2 regions of the Kineosporia succinea genome follow, and region 1 is predicted to be linked to the other one. Evidence: riboswitches for the same ligand, from Rfam matches in the RefSeq annotation. Region 1 holds a riboswitch; the other holds the start of a gene.
What was found. Region 1 has a riboswitch for cyclic di-AMP ahead of J2S57_RS08225 (C40 family peptidase). Riboswitches for the same ligand answer to the same signal wherever they lie in the genome.
Positions count from the first base shown of each region.

Region 1 (11,444 bases):
CGCCAGGGCGGCGACGGTGAACGTGCGCCCGTCGGCGCCCTGCAGGACGACGTTGGTCTGGGCCGACCCGGCTCCGAAGAACGCCAGGTTGGTACCGCCCTCGACGGCGTCGTTCACCGCGTTGCGCATGCGGGCGGTCCAGTAGCGGCTGTCGCCGTCGACCAGCAGCGCGGTGGCGCCGTCGGCGAGCTCCGGGGCGGTGGCCAGGTCGGCGTCGGTCAGGTACACGACATCCGTTCCGGTGCGCTCGATCTGGGCGATCAGCCCGGCCTCGGCGAGCAGCCCGCCGCTGCCGTCGCCGGTGAGGTACGGGCGGTTCAGCGTGACCTTGCCGCCCTGCTGTGCGGAGGTCGCCCGGCCGGTCGCGGCCCAGGTCATCGGGGAGGTCACGACGACCACCCGGCCGGCCACACCGTTGCGCCCGGTGGTGACCGTCAGCGGCACGTAGCGGCTGGCCGCGCCCAGGTCGAGACGGATCAGGTAGGCCCCCTCGGGCCAGCCGGTGGTGTCGACGGTGGCGGTCGAGGTCCATGACGCGGGAGCGCCGGTCTGCGGGGTGGCCTGGTAGACGGCCTGCTGCACCTGACGCGCACCGGCTCCGGCGTACCAGCCGAGGCGGTAGGCGGTGGCCTGCACCGGCCCCTCGCCCTTCAGGAAGAGGGGAACCTTGTCACCGGGGGACGCGGTGGTCGCTCCGGCGTACGCGGCCAGTCCGGAGGCGCGCCCCTGGGCGGCGGTGATGCGCCACTCGCGGGTGCCGGGGAGGGCGTTCTCCTCGCCGACGGTGCCCGCAGCGGCCGCGCTCACCAGCCCGCCGCGCACCTGGGAGGTGGCCTGCGAGTCGTCGGCGGAGCCGGATCCACCCGCACTGAGCAACCCGGCCAGGCCACCGAGAGCGGCGAGGGCGGTCACGGCGAGAACACGCTGGGACGGCACGACCACTGATTCTGTCGGGCACCTACCGTCCGGTGCCAATTGGCCAGCTCGACCCGTGCGTCACTTCCTTCACACGGCCCCCGGGGCTTGCGCAACCTACGGGTTCGTAGCTTACGGTTGCGTAAGAAAGCGGCCCGGACGGGCCGCCATGACGCCATCGACAGGGGTTGCCATGACCGCCGGCGAGATCGAGGGAACAGCGGGGCGGAAACCCCGCCGCGCGCAGCTCCCCCTGACCTACGGACGCAAGAGCAGCACCGAGATCGCCTTCCTCTGGTTCTTCGTCACCGCGCCCCTCCTGGCCGTGGCCGCCGCGATTCCGGTGGCCTGGATCGGCGGCTGGCTGGGCTGGACCGACGTCGTGCTGTTCGTGGTGATGTACCTGTTCACCGGGCTCGGAGTGACGGTCGGCTTCCACCGCTACCTGACCCACGGCGCGTTCAAGGCCAAGCGCCCGATGCGGATCCTGCTCACGGTCGCGGGCACGATGGCGATCGAGGGTGCGCCGATCCGCTGGGTCGCCGACCACCGCCGTCACCACCAGTTCTCCGACGAGGAGAACGACCCGCACTCCCCCTGGCGTTTCGGCGAGAGCGTGCCGGCCCTGGCCAAGGGCATGCTCTGGGCGCACATGGGCTGGCTGTTCACGCGGGAGAACTCGAACTCCCGGCGGTTCGCCCCCGACCTGGTGGCCGATCGCGACATCCGTTTCATCCAGCGCAATTTCGTGGCCTTCCTGCTGCTCAGCCTGTTCGGCCCGGCGGTCGTGGGCGGGCTGGTGACGCAGTCGTGGCACGGTTTCGTCACCGCGTACTTCTGGGCCGGGCTGGTGCGCGTGGGCCTGATCCACCACGTCACCTGGTCGGTGAACTCGGTCTGCCACGTGCTGGGCGAGCGCCCGTTCCGCACCACGCTGAAGGACCGCGCCTCGAACGTCTGGCTGCTGGCGATCCCGAGCTTCGGCGAGTCGTGGCACAACCTGCACCACGCCGACCCGACCTGTGCGCGGCACGGGGTCGACCCCGGCCAGATCGACATCTCGGCCCGGCTCATCTGGCTGTTCGAGAAGGCCGGGTGGGTCTGGGACGTGAAGTGGCCCAAGGAGAAGCGGATCGACGCCAAGCGCGTGGTGACTCAGTAGGCGACCAGAACGAACGAGGGACGCGTCGGCACCCGTGGGTGCCGACGCGTCCCTCGTTCGCGTGGTCGGCTCAGTCGGTCTTGCCGTCGGCGTGGATCGTGCTGAAACCGGTGTACTTGGCGAGCACCTCGGGGATCACGATCGACCCGTCGGCCTGCTGGCCGTTCTCGAGCACCGCGGCCATCGTGCGCCCGATCGGCAGGCCCGACCCGTTGAGCGTGGCCACGAACTCGCGCTTGCCGTCTTCGGTGCGGGTGCGGATGTTCGCACGCCGCGCCTGGAACTGGCCGCAGTCCGAGCAGCTCGAGATCTCGCGGTAGGTGTCCTGGCCGGGCAGCCAGACCTCCACGTCGTAGGTGCTCTGGCTGCCGAAACCGGTGTCCCCGGCGGCCAGCAGGATGGTGCGGTGGGCCAGGCCCAGGCGCTGCAGAACCGTCTCGGCGTGGCCGACCAGCTTCTCCAGCTCGTTCTGCGACTGCGAGGCCGCGACGATGCGGACCATCTCGACCTTCTCGAACTCGTGCAGCCGGATCAGGCCGCGCGTGTCCCGGCCGTACGAACCGGCTTCCGAGCGGAAGCAGGGCGTCCACGCGGTGTAGGCCAGCGGCAGCTCACCGGGCTCGACGATCTCGTCGGCGTGCAGGTTGGTGAGCGGGACCTCGGCCGTCGGGATCAGGTAGAGGTCACGGGTGCCGGCCTGGGTGCGGAACAGGTCTTCCTCGAACTTGGGCAGCTGCCCGGTGCCCTCGAGCGCGCTCGGCATGACCAGGTGCGGCACCGAGAACTCGGTGTAGCCGTGCTCACGGGTGTGCACGTCGAGGAAGAACGAGGCCAGGCCACGCTCGAGGGCCGCACCGGCACCGCGGGCCACGCGGAAGCGCGGTCCCGAGAGCTTGGTGGCGCGGGCGAAGTCGAGGATGCCGGTGCGCTCGCCCAGCTCGACGTGGTCGAGCGGGGTGAAGTCGAACTGCGGCGGCGTGCCCCAGCGGCGCACCTCGGTGGCGTCTTCGTCGCTGAAGCCGTCGGGCAGCCGGTCGAGCGGCAGGTTGGGGATGCTCAGCATCAGGTCGCGCAGATCCGCGGCCGCCGCCTCGGCGCTCTCCTCCGCCGCCTTGATCTGGTCTTTCAGCTCGCGGGCGCGCTCTTTCAGCGCGGTGACGTCACCGCCGGCCTTGGCGGTCCTTCCCACCTCCGCGGCCGCCTTCTTGGACTCCGCGCGCAGGTCGTCGGCGGTCTTGATGCCGGCGTTGCGGGTGGACAGCAGCTCTTCCAGGGCAGCCGTGTCGAGGTCGTACCCCCGGCGGGCGAGACGGCGGACCGCCTCGGTTCCCGGGTCGAGCAGGGCGCGCGGGTCGTGCATCGAAGGACCTTTCACCAGGTAGGGCTTTTGCCTCGATCGATGCTACCGGCGCCGGGCAGTCCAGCTCTCTTGCTTATTCGCGTGGCGTGCTTGCCTCTCGTGTTCACCCCGGGCCGACAGAATGCCGCCATGGCGATCGACCCCTGCACCTCCCAGACCCTGACCAGCCCGGACGGCGCCGAACTCGTGGTCTGCGCACACGGCGGGCACGTGCTCGGCTGGACCCCGGCGGGCGGCGAGCCCCGGCTCTGGCTGAGCCCCACCGCCGAGTGCGGTCCGGGCCTGGCCATCCGCGGCGGCGTGCCGGTGATCTTCCCGCAGTTCGCCGGCCGGGGCCCGCTGCCCAAGCACGGCGTGGCCCGCAACCGCGCCTGGAGCGTCGTCGAGTCCGGCGCCGGCACCTGGACCGCGAAGCTGACGGACGACGAGAACACCCGTGACATCTGGCCTTACGCGTTCGAGCTGGAGCTGACGGCCCGCGCCGCCGGCCAGACCCTCGACCTGGCCCTGACCGCACGCAACACCGATGACCGCCCGTGGAGCTTCACCGCCGCCCTGCACAGTTATTTCACCGTGGGTGATCCCGCCACGACGGTCGGTGGACTCGGCGGCCTGACCGCCTCGGACAACGCGGACGGCTCGCAGCAGCAGCTGGACGAGTCCCTGCTCGCGCTCGGCACCCGCGACATCGCCGTCGAGGGGGCCGGCGGCCCGGTCACCCTCGACGATTCCCGGCTCGGCCGATTGGTGGTCACGGCCAACGGCTTTCCTGACCGCGTGGTCTGGAACCCGGGAGCCGGCCACGGACTCGGCGACGTGCCCCCCGGAGGCGAGAGCGGCTTCGTCTGCATCGAGCCGGCGCTGCTCGAACCGGTGGAGCTGGCGCCCGGGTCGGCCTGGACGGGCACCGTGCGGCTCGATACGGGCAAGCGCTGAGCGGCCGACCGGGATTGCGATACGTGTCGGTCACATAAATCCGACCTGCAATGACTAATGGTCTGATTACGGGCAGTCATGACACTTTGCTAAATCAGCATCCGTGTGGCAGGCTCTCCAACGCACCGGCGCCGAGAGCGCCGGTGCACCAGACTTCTTGCGTGTCACCCGGATACGGGCGGGCGCTCCCCGGTCGGCTTTCATCAGTGGCCACTGCGATCTCCTCGGTCTGAGCCAGAGGTTGGAGGGACCCACTGGCTCAGACCTTGGTATTTTGGCCGCCCTCTCGGGCCTAGGCCGCCGCCGCTCCCAGGTACTCCTCCCACGAGGGCTCCCGCACGTCCGCCCCCCGCACCACCCAGGCCGGACCGCGCGGGGCCCGCGGGCGCACCGAGAGCGTCCACCCCATCTCCTCCGGCGTGCGGTTGCCCTTCACGTTGTTGCAGCGAATACAGCACGCCACCAGGTTCTCCCAGGTGTCCTGACCGCCCCGGCTCCGCGGCAGCACGTGGTCGATCGTCGAGCCGTGGGCGTTGCAGTAGGCGCAGCGGTGCTCGTCTCGACGCAGCACCCCACGTCTGCTCACCGGGATGACCCGGCCGTGCGGCACCTTGACGTAGCGGGACAGCACGATGACCGACGGCCGGTCGACCGTCAGCATCTCGCTGACCACGGGATGAGGGCCGTTCTCGACCACGGCGGCCTTGCCCGCGAGGACGAGCACGATGGCCCGGCGGAAGGAGACGACGGCCAATGGTTCGTAGCCGGCGTTCAGAACGAGGGTGCGCATCAGCGGCCACCTCCTGGGTCCCGGACGACAAAAGGCGCCGTTCCGCAGGGGAACGACGCCTTGGAGAGTGACGGCACGAGGCCGCCAGGTATCTCGAATATCTGGAACGAACTACTGCCGACCTGCCGATGCAGGCCCGGTAACCCGGTATGGGCCCGCGCCCTGGCCGTCAGGAAGTCGCGTATGTGTGCTGCCACGGCGACCTCCTCACCGGTATGCCAGCTTGTCGGACTCTGCTTGACAGAGTAAGCGGGAACCCACCGCCAGATCACTCCCTTTACCTCAGTGATCTGCGTGACCATCCGGCAAACGAACACAGGAGGCCACGCCGGACCGGCGGACCTCCTGTGCTCGTGCGTGGTGGTGCGATCAGGCGGACACCCGGCCGAAGGTGACGGCACTGGTCCAGATCGCCCGCTTGCTGAACGACGTGCCGGTGCGGCCGGCGTCGTACATCATGTTGCCGCCGGCGTAGATGCCCACGTGGTAGGCACTGCCGCCGGACGTGAAGAACACCAGGTCGCCCGGCACGGCCTCGGACCGGGAGATGCGGGTGGAGCTCAGCATCTGCTGGTTGGCCGTGCGCGGCAGCTCGATGCCGACCTGGCCGAAGATGTACTTGGTGGCGCCCGAGCAGTCCCAGGCGAGGGGACTCACGCCACCGTAGCGATAGGTGACACCGATGTAGCGGGCAGCAACAGCGAGCACGGAGGCTCCCCGCGCACTGCCGAATGAACTGGACACGCTCGTACCCGTCGACGACTCTCCGTTTTGGGCGGAGATAACGACCTTGTTCGGAACAGCGGTGAAGTCGCTGCTTTCGAACGATACCGTGGCGGCGACGGGTGCCGTGAGCGACGCCGAGGAAGTCTGCGTACCGACGGGCGCCGCGAGGCTCCCGGAGAACGCGACAGCCGGCTGCACGGAGATCGGGGCGGTGGCCGGAGCAGCCGCCTCGGCGCCGGTGGCGGTGCGGGTGGCGGCCTGGGAAGACATCCCCATCGTGGCGACCAGCCCACCCGACATGGCGATCACCGCGCCACCCCGACCCAGGACGGACATCTGGCCGGTCATCGCGGTGCCCAGGGACGACAGCGGTGTTGCAGGACGAACAGGCGCGCGATGGCGCGCCGTGGCCCGAGTAGTCACGGTTTACCTCTCCGAACGCCTACGAGGTCAGCTGTCGGGTTCGGATGGGAGAAGTCATCCGGCCGGATCTGCCTCTTGCGAGTCGGATCTCGGCTTCACCCCGAGGACGTCCAAGGTTCGGACGCCCGGAATTGGGTCCCCCGCCTCTGCCATGCGGTGTTCGTGTTGCCCCGGGGTGATGGCAGAGCTCGGCGTCCACCTCGGGGGCTTCTCGGAGGGAGAGAAGCGAACGTGAAGCTACCCGAACAGGCGAAGGCATGTCACGTCTGTGTCACGACACCCCGGAAAAACTTTACGGAAAGTGACCGAGTGAGCACGTTCGGGTGACCAAAGGCCGGTCGAACGGCACCTTCCGGTAGGCCGTTCCGGCGATGCACAGAAGCCCCACCAACGCCTTTAACCTCTCGATCAGCATCCTGAGCTGCGACGTCCTCTAACACGGCTCGGCGCGTCGCGCACTTTTTGACAGTGCCGAACGGCGGCTGCTAGTGGCCGTCGGCAACCACTCTGCGTGCCGACGGCGGTGCACCGAGGGGACTTCGGTCTGGTATTGACCCATACGTACGCAAGCCCCGCCCAGCCGAGGCTGGACGGGGCTGGCGAGCGAGCGCGCCGTTGTGAGCAGGCCCTTGCGGCCAGGGGTGCGGCGGGATCCGCTCAGACGGCCTCGACGAAGACGTGACGCGCCACGTCGGCCGGCAGCGCCACCCCGGCGTCGGACTCGGCCGAGCGCATCTCGGGCAGCTTCACCACGTTGACCATGTAGCCGGTGGGCGTGCGCTGCGCCTGCACCCGCGAGCCGGGCACCATGCCGGCGCCCTGCAGCTGCTTCATCAGCTGGGTGTCGATCTGAAGACGCTCGCCGAGGCGGCGCACCAGGAGCTCGTTCGGGCTGTCGGCCGAGGCCACCGCGTCGGGCAGGCTGAGCACGCCCTCGCGGAAGGCGTTGGGCGCGGCCTCCGGGCCACCGAGCTCCTCGAGCCCGGGGATCGGGTTGCCGTAGGGGCTCTCCATCGGGCCGGCCAGCATCTTGAGCAGCTTCTGTTCGACGTGGTCGCTCATCACGTGTTCCCAGCGGCAGGCCTCGTCGTGCACGAGCTCCCACTCCAGGCCGATCACGTCGAGCAGGAGACGCTCGGCGAGGCGGTGCTTGCGCATGACCCGGGTGGCCTTGGCCCGGCCGATCTCGGTCAGTTCGAGGTGGCGGTCGCCGGAGACGTGCAGCAGCCCGTCACGCTCCATGCGTGCGACGGTCTGGGACACGGTGGGCCCCGAGTGACCGAGACGTTCCGCGATCCGGGCCCGCAGCGGGACGACGCCCTCTTCCTCGAGCTCGAAAATCGTTCTCAGGTACATCTCGGTGGTGTCAATGAGGTCGCTCACACGGCCATTGTCCGCCCTCGGGCAACCGAGCACCATCCACCGGCAGCCTGAGCGTCGTCACGTGACGCATCGTGCGGGAACCGGAGCCGCCCGCACCGACGCCTCTCGGCGATCGCGCCGCCCGCCGCACCGGGCCCGGGCAGGCAACAGCCCGCAGGCTCGCCGGAAGGATCCGGCGGTGGCGCGCTGGACGATGCGCGCCCCCTGCGGGCTGCGGTGACTGCCTGGAATTCGCCGGCCGTGTCGACCGTGAATCACTCTCGAGAAACAAGAGCAGTCCGTCCGGAACGACGGCGGCTAGCTGACGGCCACCTCACGCGTCCGATATGAACTCACTGTCGAACCACCTCCTCTCTCGTGTGGCACGACGGTACGTACGCCCCCGGCCGGGCGGCAACGGGTTTTCCCGCGGTTTCTCCGACGGCGAACCAGCCAGTAGTCCGGACGGCCGACACGGACCCCCGATAGAAGGCATGATCGTGCGAGTGAGCACGGCGTCCGAAGAGATCCGCGCGGCCCTGGCCGGCACGCACGAGCTTCCTCCGGGTGAGGAACGCATCGGTGCGCTCGACGCGCTGCTGTCGTCCGTCGGCCGGGCCGGCAGCGCACCCGAGGTCGGCCGGCTGGGCACCGAGATCCGCAGCGCGCTGCTGACGGCCTGCCTGGACGGTGGCCGGCACGACCGCGCGCCGGAGCTGCTCGGCTGGCTGACCGCCCGCTACGACGAGAACCCGGGCTGGCTCGGCGAGGAACTGTCGGGGCGGCTGCTGGCCAACCTGGCCGAGGCCGGGGCCGGGCTGCTGCCCCACCCGGACGTGTCCCGGTCCCTGATCAATCACATCGTCACCGGCGCCGAGCAGCGCTACGCGGAGGCCGGGGCCCCGGCCGGGCCGGTGCTGCGCGCCCGGTTCCTGTTCACCCGGCACGTGCACGGCATCACCACGGCGAGCGGTGAGCTCGAGGCCTGGCTGGGGGCCGGGCCCTCCCCCGCCGGGATCGGCTGCCCCGACTGCGAGCGCGCCGAGCAGGTGCGGCACCTGGTCGAGCTGGGCGCCTACCAGCGGGCCGTCGACCACGCCGCCCCCGTGCTGAGGGCCCCCGCCTCGGAGTGCGAACAGCAGCCGGCCGGGATGATCGGCGCGGTCGTCCCGGCGCTGCTGCGTCTGGGGCAGGTCGGGGCGGCGGCGTCGGAGCACGTGCGTGCGGTGCGGCTGATCCGGGCCCGGGTGGCGGGCGCGGCCGCCGCGGCCGGTATCACGGGTGACTCGCGGGCCGGGGTCGCGCTGGCCGCGACCGCGATCCACGGCACCGGCGCCGCCGACCAGCTGCTCGCCTGCGCCCGCAGCGGCCGCCTGCGCCACGGTCTGGACCTGCTGCGCGAATGGCTGCCCGCCCTCACCGGGGCGCCCTCACCGCTGGCCCGGCTGGAGAACGCGGCGGCGATCGCCCGCCTGGCCTGGGCCCTGGAGGAGGTCGGGCGCGCGGGTGAGCTGGTGCTGCCCGCCGATCGCGCGCAGATGCTGCCGGAGGCCTACGTCACCGGCGCCGACCTGACCGTGTCCCGCCTGAGTGAGCTGGTGCTGGCCGACAGCAGCCGGCTGGCCGCGGAGTTCGACCGGCGCAACGAGACCGCCGAGGTCGGTGCCCGGCTGCGCGAGACGCTGGGCTCGGGCTCGCTGCCGGACATGCCGCTAGAGGCGTTCGAGCGGGCCGGGCTGGAGCAGTGGACGCCGGAGCCGGTCAGCCGGGGGCGCCGGGCCGAGGGCACGGCCGCCGACAGCACCGACCTGACCGTGCTGGCCCAGGAGTTCGAGGACGGGCTGAGGGCCGACTCGGCCGAGGCGATGCGCGCGGTGATGCAGGCCTGGCGCTCGATCCGGTCGCGGGTGCCCACCGAGGGCGACCCGGAGGCCGAGCGGGCCGCCGCGCGGCTCGACGGCTGGCTGGCTCTCGACGAGATCTCCTCGCACCCGGTCGATCCCGCGGCCGGGCTCCCGCTCGAGGCCCCCGTGCTGCTGGAGGCGGCGCAGACCGCCACCGAGCGGCTGCGGGCGGGCGGCCTGGTGCTCGAGTCGCTGCTGCACGACCAGGCCTGCGTGCTGATCGCGGCCCAGAACCGGCTGCTGGAGCCCGGTCCGGCGATGGACCGGATCGAGGAACTGACCGCCGAGGTGGCCGGGACCGGGTCGGGGCCCGACCTCGGCGAGGCACTGTCGCGCCTGGTGCTGGCCCGGGAGATCGCGGCCGCGGCCGGGGTCGAGGTGCCCGACCAGATCTCCCAGCTGGTGCCGGTGCACGGGTCGGTGCCGGAGGAGGTGACCGGGCTGATCCCGGTCTCCGCACCCGACGACGAAGCCGTTCCGGACGAGATCCCCGAGGACGAGGACGAGGACGAGGACGAGGTCAAGCCGATCCACGACCCGGCGGTGGCCGAGCCGTTCGGTCCCTCGTCGATGCCGACGTCACTCATCGGCCCGTTCATGACCACGCCGATCCCGGTGACGCCCTCGGACTCCCCCGGTCACCGGCCCTGGCACGGCGACGACGACCCCCGGCAGTCGCGGCGCCGCCTCGACCCGATGGAGCAGCTGCGGGCCGAGATGACGCCCGAGGACGTGCTCGAGGTGGCGCAGACGCTCGACCTGGTGAACTTCGACCCGCTGGAGACCGCGATCGCCCAGCTGCGGTCGGTCCCGCCGGAACGTCTCGAGCACCGTCACCTCCGGGCGCTGGCCCGCATGCTGCGGCTGCGCGCCCGCGACGAACCCCGCTCGGCCGCGGTGAGCACCCTGATGCAGGCCGTGGCCACGCTGCCCGAGGGGGTGCGCCCGCTGGAGCGCGCGCAGGCCGGGGCCGATCTGGCCTCGGTGCTCGGTGAGAGCGACCCGGGGGCCGCGCTCGCGATCTGGGACCGGGCCGTGGAGGACGCCGAAAAATCGGGCGAGGGGCCGATTCTCGGTACTCTGCTGGCCGCCTCGGCGATGCTGCGGCACCGGGTGGGCGACGCCTCGATCGCGGCCGCCGACCTGGCCCGGGCCGTGCCGCTGCTCGACCGTTACGCCCCGGCCGCGCTGGCCGGGCAGTGCCGGGTGGACCTGTCCCGGGTGCTGCTCGAGCTGGAACGGCCGTTCGCGGCGGCGGCCAGTGCCGAGGCCGCGTTCGCCGACGTGGTGGAGGTGCTGCGGGCCGAGGGTATGGAGACGCCCGCCGTGCGCAGCGAGCCGGGCGAGCGCCCGGCCCCGGACGAGGTCGAGATGCCGCCCGGTGAGCTCACTCCCGAGGTGGCCTCCCGCATTCATCTGGCCGGGGCGGCGGCGTTCGCGGCGGCCGAGGCGAACTCGACGGCGGGCACTCCCGGACCGGCCCGGCGCCTGGCGATCCGCAGCGCCCAGTGGCACGCGCGCAACGGCAACCCGATCGGGCAGGCCGAGGCCTGGCAGCTGGCCGCCCGGGTGGCCGGGCGGCCGGGCCGGGTGGCGGCCGACCTCGACCGCGCCGCCGAGCTGGCCGAGGCCGGCGGCGACTGGGCCCGGGCCGCGACCTGCCGTCGGGAGCGGGTCACCGCAGTGCGGGCCGACGCCGGTGACGACGCCGCCCTGGCCGCGCTCGACGAGGCCGACGAGACGCTCGACGACTGGGCCCAGGCCCTCACCGGGCGCCGGGTCCAGCCCTCGGAACGGGAGCTGGCGCAGGTCCAGATGCGCTGGCACCGGGTCGCGATCGCCGAGCAGCGGGCGCGGCTCCTGGCG
Region 1 is NZ_JAUSQZ010000001.1:1,856,313-1,867,756, forward strand. Features, by position in the region: gene J2S57_RS08200 (N,N-dimethylformamidase beta subunit family domain-containing protein) at 1-936, opposite strand, end outside; gene J2S57_RS08205 (acyl-CoA desaturase) at 1,109-2,077, shown strand; gene serS (serine--tRNA ligase) at 2,148-3,437, opposite strand; gene J2S57_RS08215 (D-hexose-6-phosphate mutarotase) at 3,567-4,373, shown strand; gene J2S57_RS08220 (HNH endonuclease) at 4,666-5,163, opposite strand; gene J2S57_RS08225 (C40 family peptidase) at 5,533-6,225, opposite strand; cyclic di-AMP (ydaO/yuaA leader) riboswitch at 6,315-6,481, opposite strand; gene J2S57_RS08230 (iron-dependent transcriptional repressor DtxR) at 6,970-7,695, opposite strand; gene J2S57_RS08235 (tetratricopeptide repeat protein) at 8,181-11,444, shown strand, end outside.

Region 2 (11,444 bases), 3.2 Mb from region 1:
GGTGCTCGACCCGCGCATCCTGGCCCGGATCGCGCTCGACGAGACGATCAAGCTGCTCTCGGCCGACCGTGCCTACCTGTTCCTGGTGCCCGACGACGCCGCGGAGGCCAGCCTCGCCGGCGGCCTGGCCACCTACCTCGGCCGCGACGCCGACGGCCGGGACATCGCCGAGCTCACCGGCTACAGCACGACTCTCGTCGACCGGGTGCGCCAGACCGGCCAGCCGCAGGTCTTCACCGGCACCGAGGAGGGTGCCGTGCTCGGGACGAAGAGCGTGGTCGCGCACGGCCTGCGCTCGGTGCTGGCCGCCCCGATGAAGGTCGACGGCCGGATGACCGGGGTGGTCTACCTCGACAGCCAGGTCGCCAAGGGCATCTTCACCGCCGGCGACGTCGACATCCTGTCCGCGCTGACCAACCACATCGCCACCTCCATGGAGACGGCGCGGGTGGCGCAGCTGCAGATCTCGGTGGAGACCGCCGACCGTGAGCGGGCCGTGGCCAACAATCTGCGGGACGCGCTGCGGGAGATGGCCGAGAAGCTCGACGACCCGACCAAGGTGCTCAAGGAGCTGCTGATGGCGACCGGCCCGGTGCTCGGCACCGACCGCGCCTGGCTGCTGTCGGTCAAGGACGGCGTCTACTCCCTGCGCGACTCCGGCGACTCCGAGCCGCTGGTGATCGAGGAGGACGCGAAACTGCGCGGCCTCCTGGCCATCCAGCAGCCCCGGGTGGGCAGCAAGGACCTGGTGCCGGGCGGCCTGGCCACCCAGCTGGGCGAGGCCACCAGCTGGATCTCGGTGCCGATGCGCTCACGCCGGGCCGACCTGGGCGTGCTCATCGTGGCCACCACCGCGAACAGCTCGCCGACCGTCGACCTGGCCCAGACCATCACCACCGCAGCCGTTCTCGCGGCGCAGGGGCTGTCCGCCTACGACAACTCCACACTGTTCCAGCAGGTGCAGAACCTGGCCGTGGTGGACGAGCTCACCGGGGTCCCCAACCGCCGCCGCTTCTTCGAGGTCGGCGCCCGGGACCTGGCCGGCGCCAAGCGGCACGGCCGTCAGCTCACCGCGCTGATGATCGACATCGACCACTTCAAGAAGGTCAACGACACCTACGGGCACCCCACCGGTGACGACGTGATCAAGACGGTGGCCGACCGGTTCCGTCAGCAGATCCGCAAGACCGACGTGCTCGGGCGCTACGGCGGCGAGGAGTTCGCCGTCCTGCTCCAGGACGCCCAGCACGACGGGGCGCTGCCGGAGCGGCTGCGGGCCTGCATCGCCGAGGAACCGGTGCAGACCCGGTCGGGCCCGCTCGAGATCACCGTCAGCGTGGGCATGACCTTCCTGGACGAGGAGGACGAGGACGTCGCCACCCTGCTCGCCCGGGCCGACCAGGGCCTCTACAAGGCCAAGCAGAACGGCCGCAACCAGGTCATGATGCAGGCCGAACTCGAGGAGAACGTGGGTCACTGAGCCGGCCCGGACGGGGTACCGTCGACGAGGTGATCGTCGTCGTCGGTGCCGGCCCGGTCGGGATGGTCACGGCGCTGCTCCTGGCCCGTCAGGGGCAGCCGTGCCTGGTCCTCGAACGGCGCCCGGAGCCCTACCCGCTGCCGCGGGCCGTCCACCTCGACGACGAGTGCGCGCGCATCCTCCAGAGTGCCTCGGTGGCAACCGGATTCGCCCGCATCAGCCGTCCGGCGGCCGGGCTGCGGTTACTCGACGCGCGGCACCGTCCGCTCGCCGAGTTCCGCCGCTCGCGGCTCGTCGGGGTCCACGGTCATCCCCAGGCCAGTCTTTTCGACCAGCCCGCGCTGGAATCCCTCCTCGCCGAGGCCGTCTCGCGCGAGCCACTGATCTCGGTGCGACGGGGCCGCGAGGTCACGGGGGTGGACGCGTCGGGCCGGGTTCTCGTCGACGGCCGGGTCCTGACGGTGGACGCCGTGGTCGGCTGCGACGGAGCCTCCAGTGTGGTCCGGCGAGCCTTGGGGGCCCGGTGGCGCACGCTCGCCCGGGACCAGACCTGGTTCGTCGCCGACCTCGCGGGCCGGGCCCCCACGCGGGAGTGGGACGGCGTCGAGCAGATCTGCGATCCCGCCCGCCCGGCCACCTATCTGCGCGTCGGGGAAGACCGGCTGCGCTGGGAGTTCCGGCTGCGACCGGGGGAGTCCGCCGCCGAGATGACTGAGCGGCTGGGCGAGCTCGTCGACCCCTGGACCGGCGACGGCGTGGGGGAGCGGCAGGTGCTGCGCACCGCCACCTACACGTTCCGGGCCGCCGTCGCGAGCCACTGGCGGCGCGGACGCGTCCTCCTGGCCGGTGACGCCGCCCACCTCACCCCGCCCTTCATCGGCCAGGGCCTCGGCGCCGGCCTGCGCGACGCCGCCAACCTGACCTGGAAACTGGCACGTGTGCTGCGCGGCGAGGCCGGCGACGACCTGCTCGACACCTACGCGGCCGAACGCGTCCCGCACGTCACCGCGCAGATCCGGCTGTCTGCGCTCGCGGGGGCGCTGATGGCCTCACCGGCGACGCGTCTGCTCCGGCCGGTGGGCCGCTCGGCGTTCGTGCGGGAGAAGATCCTCGCGGGCACCTCGCCCCCGCTGCGGTCGGGCGCCCTGACGCCGTGGTTCCCCAGAGGCACGCCGATCGGCGCCCACGTCCCCCAGGCGCACGGCGGCGACGACCTCCTCGGACCAGGCTTCGCCCTGCTCACCCGCGGCGACCCGCCCGCCGCCGGCCTGCACCGCCGGGCCGCCCGACTCGGTGCCCGCGTGATCCGGACGGAGGCACCCGGGCTCGACGTCGTCCACCGCTGGATGACCACGCAGGCGACCCACGCGGTTCTGGTGAGGCCCGACCGTGTGGTGATCGCCACGGAACCCCCGCGGGCGCAGGCCCGTGACCTCGGCGTGCTGTGGAGAGTGTGACGTAGCTGTCCGGACACCTACGCGATCGGCGCCGGGGGCGTGGATAGAGTGGCCGTGCTGAAACAAAGCCGTCAGCAGCCGCAGCAACCTCGAGGAAGAGAAGGCCATGACTTCGTCCCCTGTCTCCGTGACCGTCACAGGTGCCGCCGGCCAGATCGGATACGCGCTGCTGTTCCGGATCGCCTCCGGTCAGCTGCTGGGCGCCGACGTCCCGGTCAAGCTGCGCCTGCTGGAGATCCCGCAGGCCGTCAGGGCCGCCGAGGGCACCGCGCTCGAACTCACCGACGGCGCCTTCCCGGCGCTGCACTCGGTCGACGTGTTCGACGACCCGACCCAGGCTTTCGAGGGTGCGAACGTCGCCCTGCTCGTCGGCGCCCGCCCCCGCACCAAGGGCATGGAGCGGGGCGACCTGCTCGAGGCCAACGGTGGCATCTTCAAGCCGCAGGGCACCGCGATCAACGCTGGTGCCGCCGACGACATCAAGGTGCTGGTGGTCGGTAACCCGGCCAACACCAACGCCCTGATCGCCGCCTCGCACGCGCCCGACGTGCCGGCCGAGCGCTTCACCGCGATGACCCGCCTCGACCACAACCGCGCCCTGGCCCAGCTCGCGCTGAAGCTGAACGTGCCGGTGTCGAGCCTGAGCAAGGTCACCATCTGGGGCAACCACTCCGCCACCCAGTACCCGGACATCACGCAGGCCCTGGTCGACGGCAAGAGCGTGTCCGAGGCGATCAACGACCAGGCCTGGGTGGAGAACGAGTTCATCCCGCGCGTGGCCAAGCGCGGCGCCGAGATCATCGAGGTCCGGGGCGCGTCCTCGGCCGCCTCGGCCGCCTCGGCCGCGATCGACCACGTCTACAGCTGGGTCAACGGCACCCCCGAGGGCAACTGGACCTCGGCCGCCATCGTCTCCGACGGCTCCTACGGTGTGCCCGAGGGCCTCATCTCCTCGTTCCCGGTCACCTCGGCCGGTGGCTCCTGGGAGATCGTGCCGGGCCTGGAGATCGACGAGTTCTCCCGCGGCCGCATCGACGCCTCGGTCGCCGAGCTCGCCGAGGAGCGCGAGGCCGTGCAGAAGCTCGGCCTGATCTGAGCTGATCCGAAGCCGGCCCGCGCCTAGATACCCGGGCGCGGGTCGGCCTCCGGCACCTCCGGCGGCTCCCACTCCACGATCGACTGCACCCCGCTGACGATCGGCTTGCCCGGCAGCGAGTCGAGCACCTTCGCCGCCAGCACCTGCGCCGGGTAGGGCGCCGACGCGCTGAGCCGCCCCAGCTGCCGCGACTTCTTCGCCACGCCCTCGGCGCGTTCCCTGCGCGCGGCCGTGAACTCCTCGAGCGCGGGCGGGATCGGCACGCTCACGAACTCCTCACCCACGCGACCGTCGCCCACGAGCGACGCGAGCACCACCGCGTCCTCGATCGCCATCCCGCCTCCCTGACCCAGGTCGGGCGTCATCGCGTGGGCGGCGTCACCGATCAGGGCGACCCGGCCCCGGTGGTACGCGGGCGGACCCGGGTTCAGCTCCTCGACCGGGTGCCGCATGATCTGCTCCTCGACCAGCGCGCCGAGGATCGCCGGGATCGGCTCGTGCCAGTCGCCGAACATCTGCCGCAGGCCCTCGACCCCGGCCTCGTGCCCGTCGGTGGCCGTGGCGTAGCAGTACAGACTGCGGTCCTTCAGCGGCATCACGGCGAACCGGCGTCCGTCCGGGCCCCAGGTCTCGAAGCCGGTGTCCTCCTCGGCCAGACCACCCGGGTCGGGAACCACCATGCGCCAGGCCGTGTATCCCACCGCGTGCGCGTCGGCGTGCCCGGGGAACAGCTCGCCCCGCAGCACCGAGCGCAGCCCGTCGGCGGCCACGATCAGGTCGGCGTCGCTCTCACCGTGCTCGGTGAGCAGCGTGGCCGGGGTGTGCTCGTCGCCGGCCCGCACGCCGGTGACCCGGGTGTCCGCCTGCACCACCCCGAACGGCAGGGCCTGCACGATCACGTTCGCCAGCTCGGCGCGGTGCACCAGCACCACCGGGTCGCCGAAACGCTCCTCGACGATGGCGGACAGGTCGGTGTGGAGCACCCAGCTGCCGTCGGGCCGCCGCATCCCGCCCGGGCCGGGACGGCGTCCGACCTCACGCACCGCGTCACCGATGCCGAGTCGGTCGAGGGATCGCAGAGCGTTGGGCCACAGGCTGATGCCGGCCCCGACCGGTTCCAGGGTGACGGCCTGCTCGAACACGCAGACGTCCCATCCGCGCCGGTGCAGGGCGAGGGCCGCGGTCAGGCCGCCGAGGCCTCCGCCCGCGATGAGAGCGCGTCGTCGTGCCACGGAAAGCCTCCTCGGCCAGGGGATCAGGGGACTTTGATCACCATAGGTGCGGATGAGGCGTTCGGCGCGTTATGGGGTCAAAACGCGAGAAGGCCGGGAGCACACGAGCTCCCGGCCTTCTCTGCCCGCCGGAGGGGTGGCGGGCCGGGCCCAGTGTCTGGACCCGCGGTGCTGGTGGGACCTGGACCGGACTAGACCTTGACCCGGCCGACCGAGTAGCTCGAGGTCCAGATGGTTTCCTTCTTCACCGAGCTGCCCGGCTTGGGCGCGTGCCAGATCTTGCCGCCGCCGGCGTAGATGCCGACGTGGTAGACGCCGCTGCCGCTCGAGAAGAAGACCAGGTCGCCCTTCTTCTTCGCGTGCTTCGAGACCTTCTTGGTGTTCTTCACCAGACCGGACGACGTGCGGTTGAGGTGCGTGACGCCGTTCTGGCGCAGCACGTAACCGACGTAGCCGGAGCAGTCGAAGGCGCGCGGGCCGGTGGCGCCGTAGACGTACGGCGTGCCCTTGAGCTTGGCGGCGTCGGAGACGACCTCGGCACCGAACTTGACCCGGACCAGGCGCTCGGCCTTGTCCTGGGCGCGGTGCTTCGCCTTGGCCCGGGAGTTCTTGACGGCCTGCTTCTTGGCCTCGGCGATCGCGGCGGAACGGGCCCGCTCGTGCGCCTTCTTCTTGGCCGCGGCCTTGGCCTTGGCCACCGCGGTGTTGTAGTCGGTGGCGCTGGTGGTGACGGTGACCGTGCGCGTGGCCTTGGCGGTGCGAGTGCTCCACGCCGTGACCTTGGCGGTCGCCTTGACCTTCTTGGTGAGTCGCGCAGTGGCCTTCGCGGTGGCCTTGCGCGTGATGCGGGCCGTCTCCGTGTCGCTCACCTTGACGGTGGCGGTCTTGAGGGCCGCGGCTCCGGTCTTCGCTTCGTCGCTGCCGGTGGAACCGTCGGCCGCCAGAGCCGGGATGCCTCCCGTGAGCGTCAGCGCGGCGCCGGTGAAGACTGCGCTGAGCGGCACGACCGATCTTCGAACACGCGATTTCTCCAAAGAGGTGGTGTCCTTCCCTCGCCTACCAGGTGAGCTGACGGGCTCGGGCGGAAGTTGCCCGGCCGGCTCTCTCGAGCTCGGCTTCGCCCCGCGGCGACCGGACCGGCTGTCCGGCGCCTAGGTGGTTCCCCGGCGTCCGTCTGGATCTTTGAGCAGCCGCCGACGGACCTCGGCAGGACGGCCACCCGGCCCTTCGGGTGAAGAGCCGACGGCGACACTACGTCCATTCGGGGAGTAATCAAAATGTGATCAGCGAAGTGTGACCCGGACCATAGGCATCGGCACCTTGTGTGCTACATGTCCGGACACCCTGGGTGAGGTCGCCCACCTGGTGTTTACGCAGCTCAGACCGGTTCGTGATCAACAGTCACCTGAAGTGCCTAACATCATGCGGATTTAACATGCACCGTTACGCCCCGTGGTGCGGGCTGCCCATTCGGGCATCCGTCCAGTTCAAGCCTCAAATAGCTCGCTGTGATTATTAAATAACGCAAAGATTCTCCCAAAATCCGGCCGGCCGGGGACAGTGCCCCGGCCGACGGTGACTCTGGGTGATTTGAAGATCTACTTGCTGTCGCCGAAGAGTTCCCTGAACTTCTTGCCGCCCTTGGGGAACGACTCCGTCAGGCTGTGCTCACCGAGCGGCGAGTTCACGTTGAAGTAGTTCGCGTAGGCCACGTTGTTCGGCGCCCAGGTGATGAAGTCGTACATGTACTCGACGAACTGGGGGTTGTCCTTGCCGCCGGAGGAGTCGGCGTACAGGTCCCACATGCCCCACTCCGGCAGCGAGACCGGCTTGTCGTGCTGCTTGGCGAAGTCGGTCCAGAACATCAGCCCCCGGTCGCCGCCGAAGATGACCTCGTGCCAGGCGCGGTTCTGCCGGTCTTCCTTGCAGGCCTGGTTGCAGCCCTTGGGGTAGGGGTACAGCCCGCTGTGGAGGTCGTAGGCGTCCACCCCGACGTAGTCGACGTACTTGTCGCCCGGGTAGTAGTCCTTGCCGTCGTAGGGGTTGTAGCCGTTGTTCGGGTTCCAGTCGAACTCGAAGTGCTGGCCCTCCACCGAGCGCATGGACTTCACGATCTGCCGGTAGAACGCGATGTAGGTGTCCTCGTCGTCGATGCCCCACGGCCACGACTTCAGGTTGAACTCCCACCCGACCCGCAGAATGGCCTTGTCCTGCTTGTTCTCCACCAGGTGCTCGGCCAGCGTCACGAAGTACTCGTTGAACTCGCCGCGGGCACCGGCCCGCATCGAGGTCTCCTTGGTGGCGTTGAGCTCGTTGGGGATCATCGGCACGGCCATCACGACCCGGTAGCCGCTGTTCTTCCAGGGCGTCAGGTACGAACCCGGGCTGGCGATGTCGTCCCAGGTCTCGCGGTCGGCGAAGAGCGTCGCGAAGGTCATGTCGCGGCCGAGCCACTTCTCGAACTCCTCCGTCGAGTCCGGGCTGGTGCCGCTGAACACCCCCAGCCGTCCGTCGAGGGACGCGCGCGTCGCCGCCGTCGTCGGCGCGGCGTCCGTGGTGGCCGCGCTGCTGCGGGCCGACTCGTCCTGGGTCGCGCCGTTCTTGTAGACGCCGGCCACCGCGATCAGGATGACCAACGCGGTGATCACGCCGAGCGTGACCACCTGACCGCGGCGCAGGACGATCTGGTTGGGACGCCAGTCGCGCCACGTCTTCTTCTGCGGGCGCAGGCCCTGCGGAGCCGAGCCGCGCGCAGGGCGTGGGCCGACGCCCCGGTTCGAGCCGTGGTTTCCGGCGCCGGGGTGGTTGCTGCGGACGGGGGAGTCCGAGCCGAATCCGGGCATGCGGGAGTCCCGGCGCCCGTCCCGGCCGGCGCGCCCGGTGCCGCCGCGCTCCTCGCCCAGGTCGGTGAGCGGTGGCTGGGGCCCGGGGCGTCCCTGAACCGGTGAGCCGGAACCGAATCCGGGCATGCGGGCGTCCCGCTTGCGTCCGGAGGGCGGTGCGTCGGAAGGGAGGACGTCGTGGTCGCGTCCCAGCAGACCGTGCGGCGCCGAGGGGCCCTCGGGACCGTCGAACTCGTCCGGCCCGGCGAACTCGTCGCGGGTGCCGGAGGTTGCGGCGCCGAGTGGGCTGCCGGGGGCAGGCGTCCGCTGACCCCGCTCGCGGCGTCCGCGGAGACGGGAGCCGGAACCCTCGGCCTGGCCGGCGCGTTCAGGCCAGTTGTGGGGAGGTGCGTCCTGGCTCGCGGCGGCAGACGTCGCACCGCGCCGCGAAAGACCTGATGCCGGCGAGTTCCCGGCGGGTGCGGGCCGAGGCGCACGGCCGGCCAGGCCGCGCGGCGGAGTGTCGTCGGCCGGCCCGGGGGCGTGGGGTCGGCGGTTCTGGGGCCGGCGGTTCTGGGGTCGGGCGTCGGCCGGGAACGGAGAACGATCGCTGTCGCGTGCGCCCTCGGTACGCCGGTCGCCGAACGGCGAACGTTCGTCGTCGCGGCGGGGCGTGCTTTCGGCCGGGTCGGTCGCGAAGGCCCGGTTCCCCTGGTCGCGGGCGGGCCGCTGGTCGCCGGGACCGAAGGGGGAGGGACCGCGGGACCGCGACCGGCCGGAGGTCTCGGCCCGGCCCCAGATCTCGGCCCGGCCGGAGGTCTCGGCCCGGCCGGAGGGCTCGGCCCGGCCGGAGGTCTCGGCCCGGTCGGAGAGTGCCTCGTCGGGGCGGCGGGTGTCGAATGGCGAGCGCTCGGCGTCGCGGGACCGACCCTCGGCCGGGTCGGGGGCGAGGGCTTGCGGGGCCTGGTCGCCGGGGGCGAGAGGTGCCCACGCGTCACCGCGACGGTTCGCGGCGCCCGGGTTCCCGGTCTCCCGCACGTCGGGGGGCAGCAGGCTGCGGCCCGGGGCGTTGCGGGCGTCACGCGCCGGCGGGCCGGCGGGCTCGGGACCGAACGGGCTGGGTCGGCCGTTGCGACGGCTGCCCGGCGCCTCGTGGCCGCGGGGGGCCGAGGCGGAACCTTCGGCGTCCCAGCCGTGGGGGCGTGCGTCGTCCCGTCCGGAAACCCGGGAGACCGGGGAGTCCTCGTGGGGCAGCGGGTGACCGGAACGTCCCCAAGCAGTGGGGTCTTCGGAACGATCGCCCGGAACCCGATCGCCCGGAACCCGGTCGCCCGGAACCCGGTCGCCCGGAACCCGGTCGCCCGGAACCCGGTCGCCCGGAACCCGGTCGCCCGGAACGCGGTCGCCCGGAACGCGGTCGCCCGGAACGCGGTCGCCCGGAACGCGGTCGCCCGGAACGCGGTCGCCCGGAACGCGGTCGCCCGGAAGGGGGCCGTCGTTGTCGGGCAGCATCGGCCGCCGGCCGCGTGACGGGCCGAAACCCGCCGGGGACGCGGTGTTCCGGCTGCCCGGAAGGTCACCGGACGCGGGCTCGCGACGCCGGGCGTCGGGGGCGTCGCCCCGGGACGCCGGGAGCGAGCCGCTGCGCGACGGTGAAGAGGGGCCACTCAGCAGGGAACTCGGCGGGACCGGGGTGTACGGCCCGCTGCTGTCACGCTTCTGGGGCGCGGAGCCGTCACGCAGCGGTGCGGCCGCGGGACGGGACCCGGGAAGGGGGCCGTCCCAGCGTCCGTCCGGGCGTTCGGGGGAAGGGGACGACGAGGGGCCGGACGCCTCGAGCGGGATCGGGATCGACACCGGGGTCTCGGCGGATGGGCTGAAAAGGCCCGGCTCGACCCGGGAAGGCTGTGACACCGGGGGAATCGGCGACGGGCGCGGCGGCGACCACGGGTCACCGTTCTCGGCGCGGCGATGTCCCAGACCCGGCTGACCGGCCTGACCGAGCTGCCCCACCTGACCGGGGCGCTCCTGCACCCACACCTCGTCGACGGTGGAAACGGCCGTGCGACCCGACGACTGGTAAGCGGTCCGGCGATCCGCCGGCGCGGCACCGGCGGACGCCGAGGGGGCATCAGCGCCGGACTCCGCGGCGTGATCGGCAGCCGCCCGGCGACGCTCCAGCTCGCGCAGCTCTCTTCGGCTGCGGGGCCGGCCGTCCGGATCCGGCGCGCTCGGGTGTGGCATGTCGCGGGTGGACCTCTCTGCCTTCGCTCGACCATGGACAGGCATCTCAACACGTGGCCCGGCATCCGCGAGCGTGCCGCCACCCTACTCATGGAGCGACACGCCGGTCAGCCGATCGCTGACATCCGGTGCACGGCATGTGAGAAGCCACACGCGGGTTCACAGCTACGTCTTTGCAGGTCAGAGGGAATTCATAGGAAAAAGCGGCGCAACGTCACCAGGTGAACGCGATACGAACGGAGTATCGATCATCCACACACTGTCACGAAGCGGACACGGCTCCCGGCAGCCATGAGCGCCACGTGGCCTGGTTCGCGTCCAGCCACTTCCGGGCGGCGTCGTCGGGGGCCAGACCGGCGTTCAGATCCCTCGCGACCTGGTTCTGATCATCGTTGCCCCACCGGAACCGCTGGATCAGTTCCGCGGCCGGGCTGCCCGAATAGGCGAAGTCCCGGTTCTGGATCTTGTCGAGGTCGTAGGACTGGTAGTCGCAGCGCACGGTGTCCGGGTCGGCGTCGCAGCCGGGCGTGTAGGCGGGCAGCTTGATGTGCACCAGGTCGATCTCGGAGAGCAGCCACTGCGGCGAGTAGAAGTAGCCGATCATCGGCTTCCGCTTCTCCTGCGCCTTCTCGAAGGCGGCGATCAGCTTCTCCTCGCTGCCGGTGTAGGCCACGGTGAGGTCGAGCCCGAGGTTCTCGATGAGCGCCTTGTCGTTCGTGACATAGGTGGGGTCGCCGTCGAGGAACGTGCCGTCGAAGAGGTCGGCGTACTGGTTCAGGTTCTGCCAGTTGGTGATGTCCGGGTACTCCTCGGCCATCCACGGCGGCACGAACCAGCCGATCACACCCTTGTTCCCGGTCAGCCCGGCCTCGACGGCGACCTTCTCGTTGTCGATGTACTTCTTCTTCAGGTCGTCGTGACCCCAGTTCTCCAGGATCGCGTCGACGCTGCCGTCGGCCAGGTGCTGCCACGACGCGTCCTCGGCCTCCGACACCACCTTCACCTCGCAGCCCAGCTCGGTGCGGGCGAGGTAGCTGATCACGGCGAGGTTGGCCGAGTACCCGACCCAGGGGTTCTCGGCGAGAGTGACCGTGCCGCAGTCCTTCGGCTGGA
Region 2 is NZ_JAUSQZ010000001.1:5,074,488-5,085,931, forward strand. Features, by position in the region: gene J2S57_RS22055 (diguanylate cyclase) at 1-1,480, shown strand, start outside; gene J2S57_RS22060 (bifunctional 3-(3-hydroxy-phenyl)propionate/3-hydroxycinnamic acid hydroxylase) at 1,510-2,937, shown strand; gene J2S57_RS22065 (malate dehydrogenase) at 3,044-4,033, shown strand; gene J2S57_RS22070 (FAD-dependent monooxygenase) at 4,057-5,265, opposite strand; gene J2S57_RS22075 (C40 family peptidase) at 5,457-6,269, opposite strand; cyclic di-AMP (ydaO/yuaA leader) riboswitch at 6,310-6,455, opposite strand; gene J2S57_RS22080 (glycosyl hydrolase) at 6,864-10,331, opposite strand; gene J2S57_RS22085 (glycine betaine ABC transporter substrate-binding protein) at 10,594-11,444, opposite strand, start outside.
Region 2: linked by a shared signal. The riboswitch ahead of J2S57_RS22075 (C40 family peptidase) and the one ahead of J2S57_RS08225 (C40 family peptidase) in region 1 are both predicted to bind cyclic di-AMP.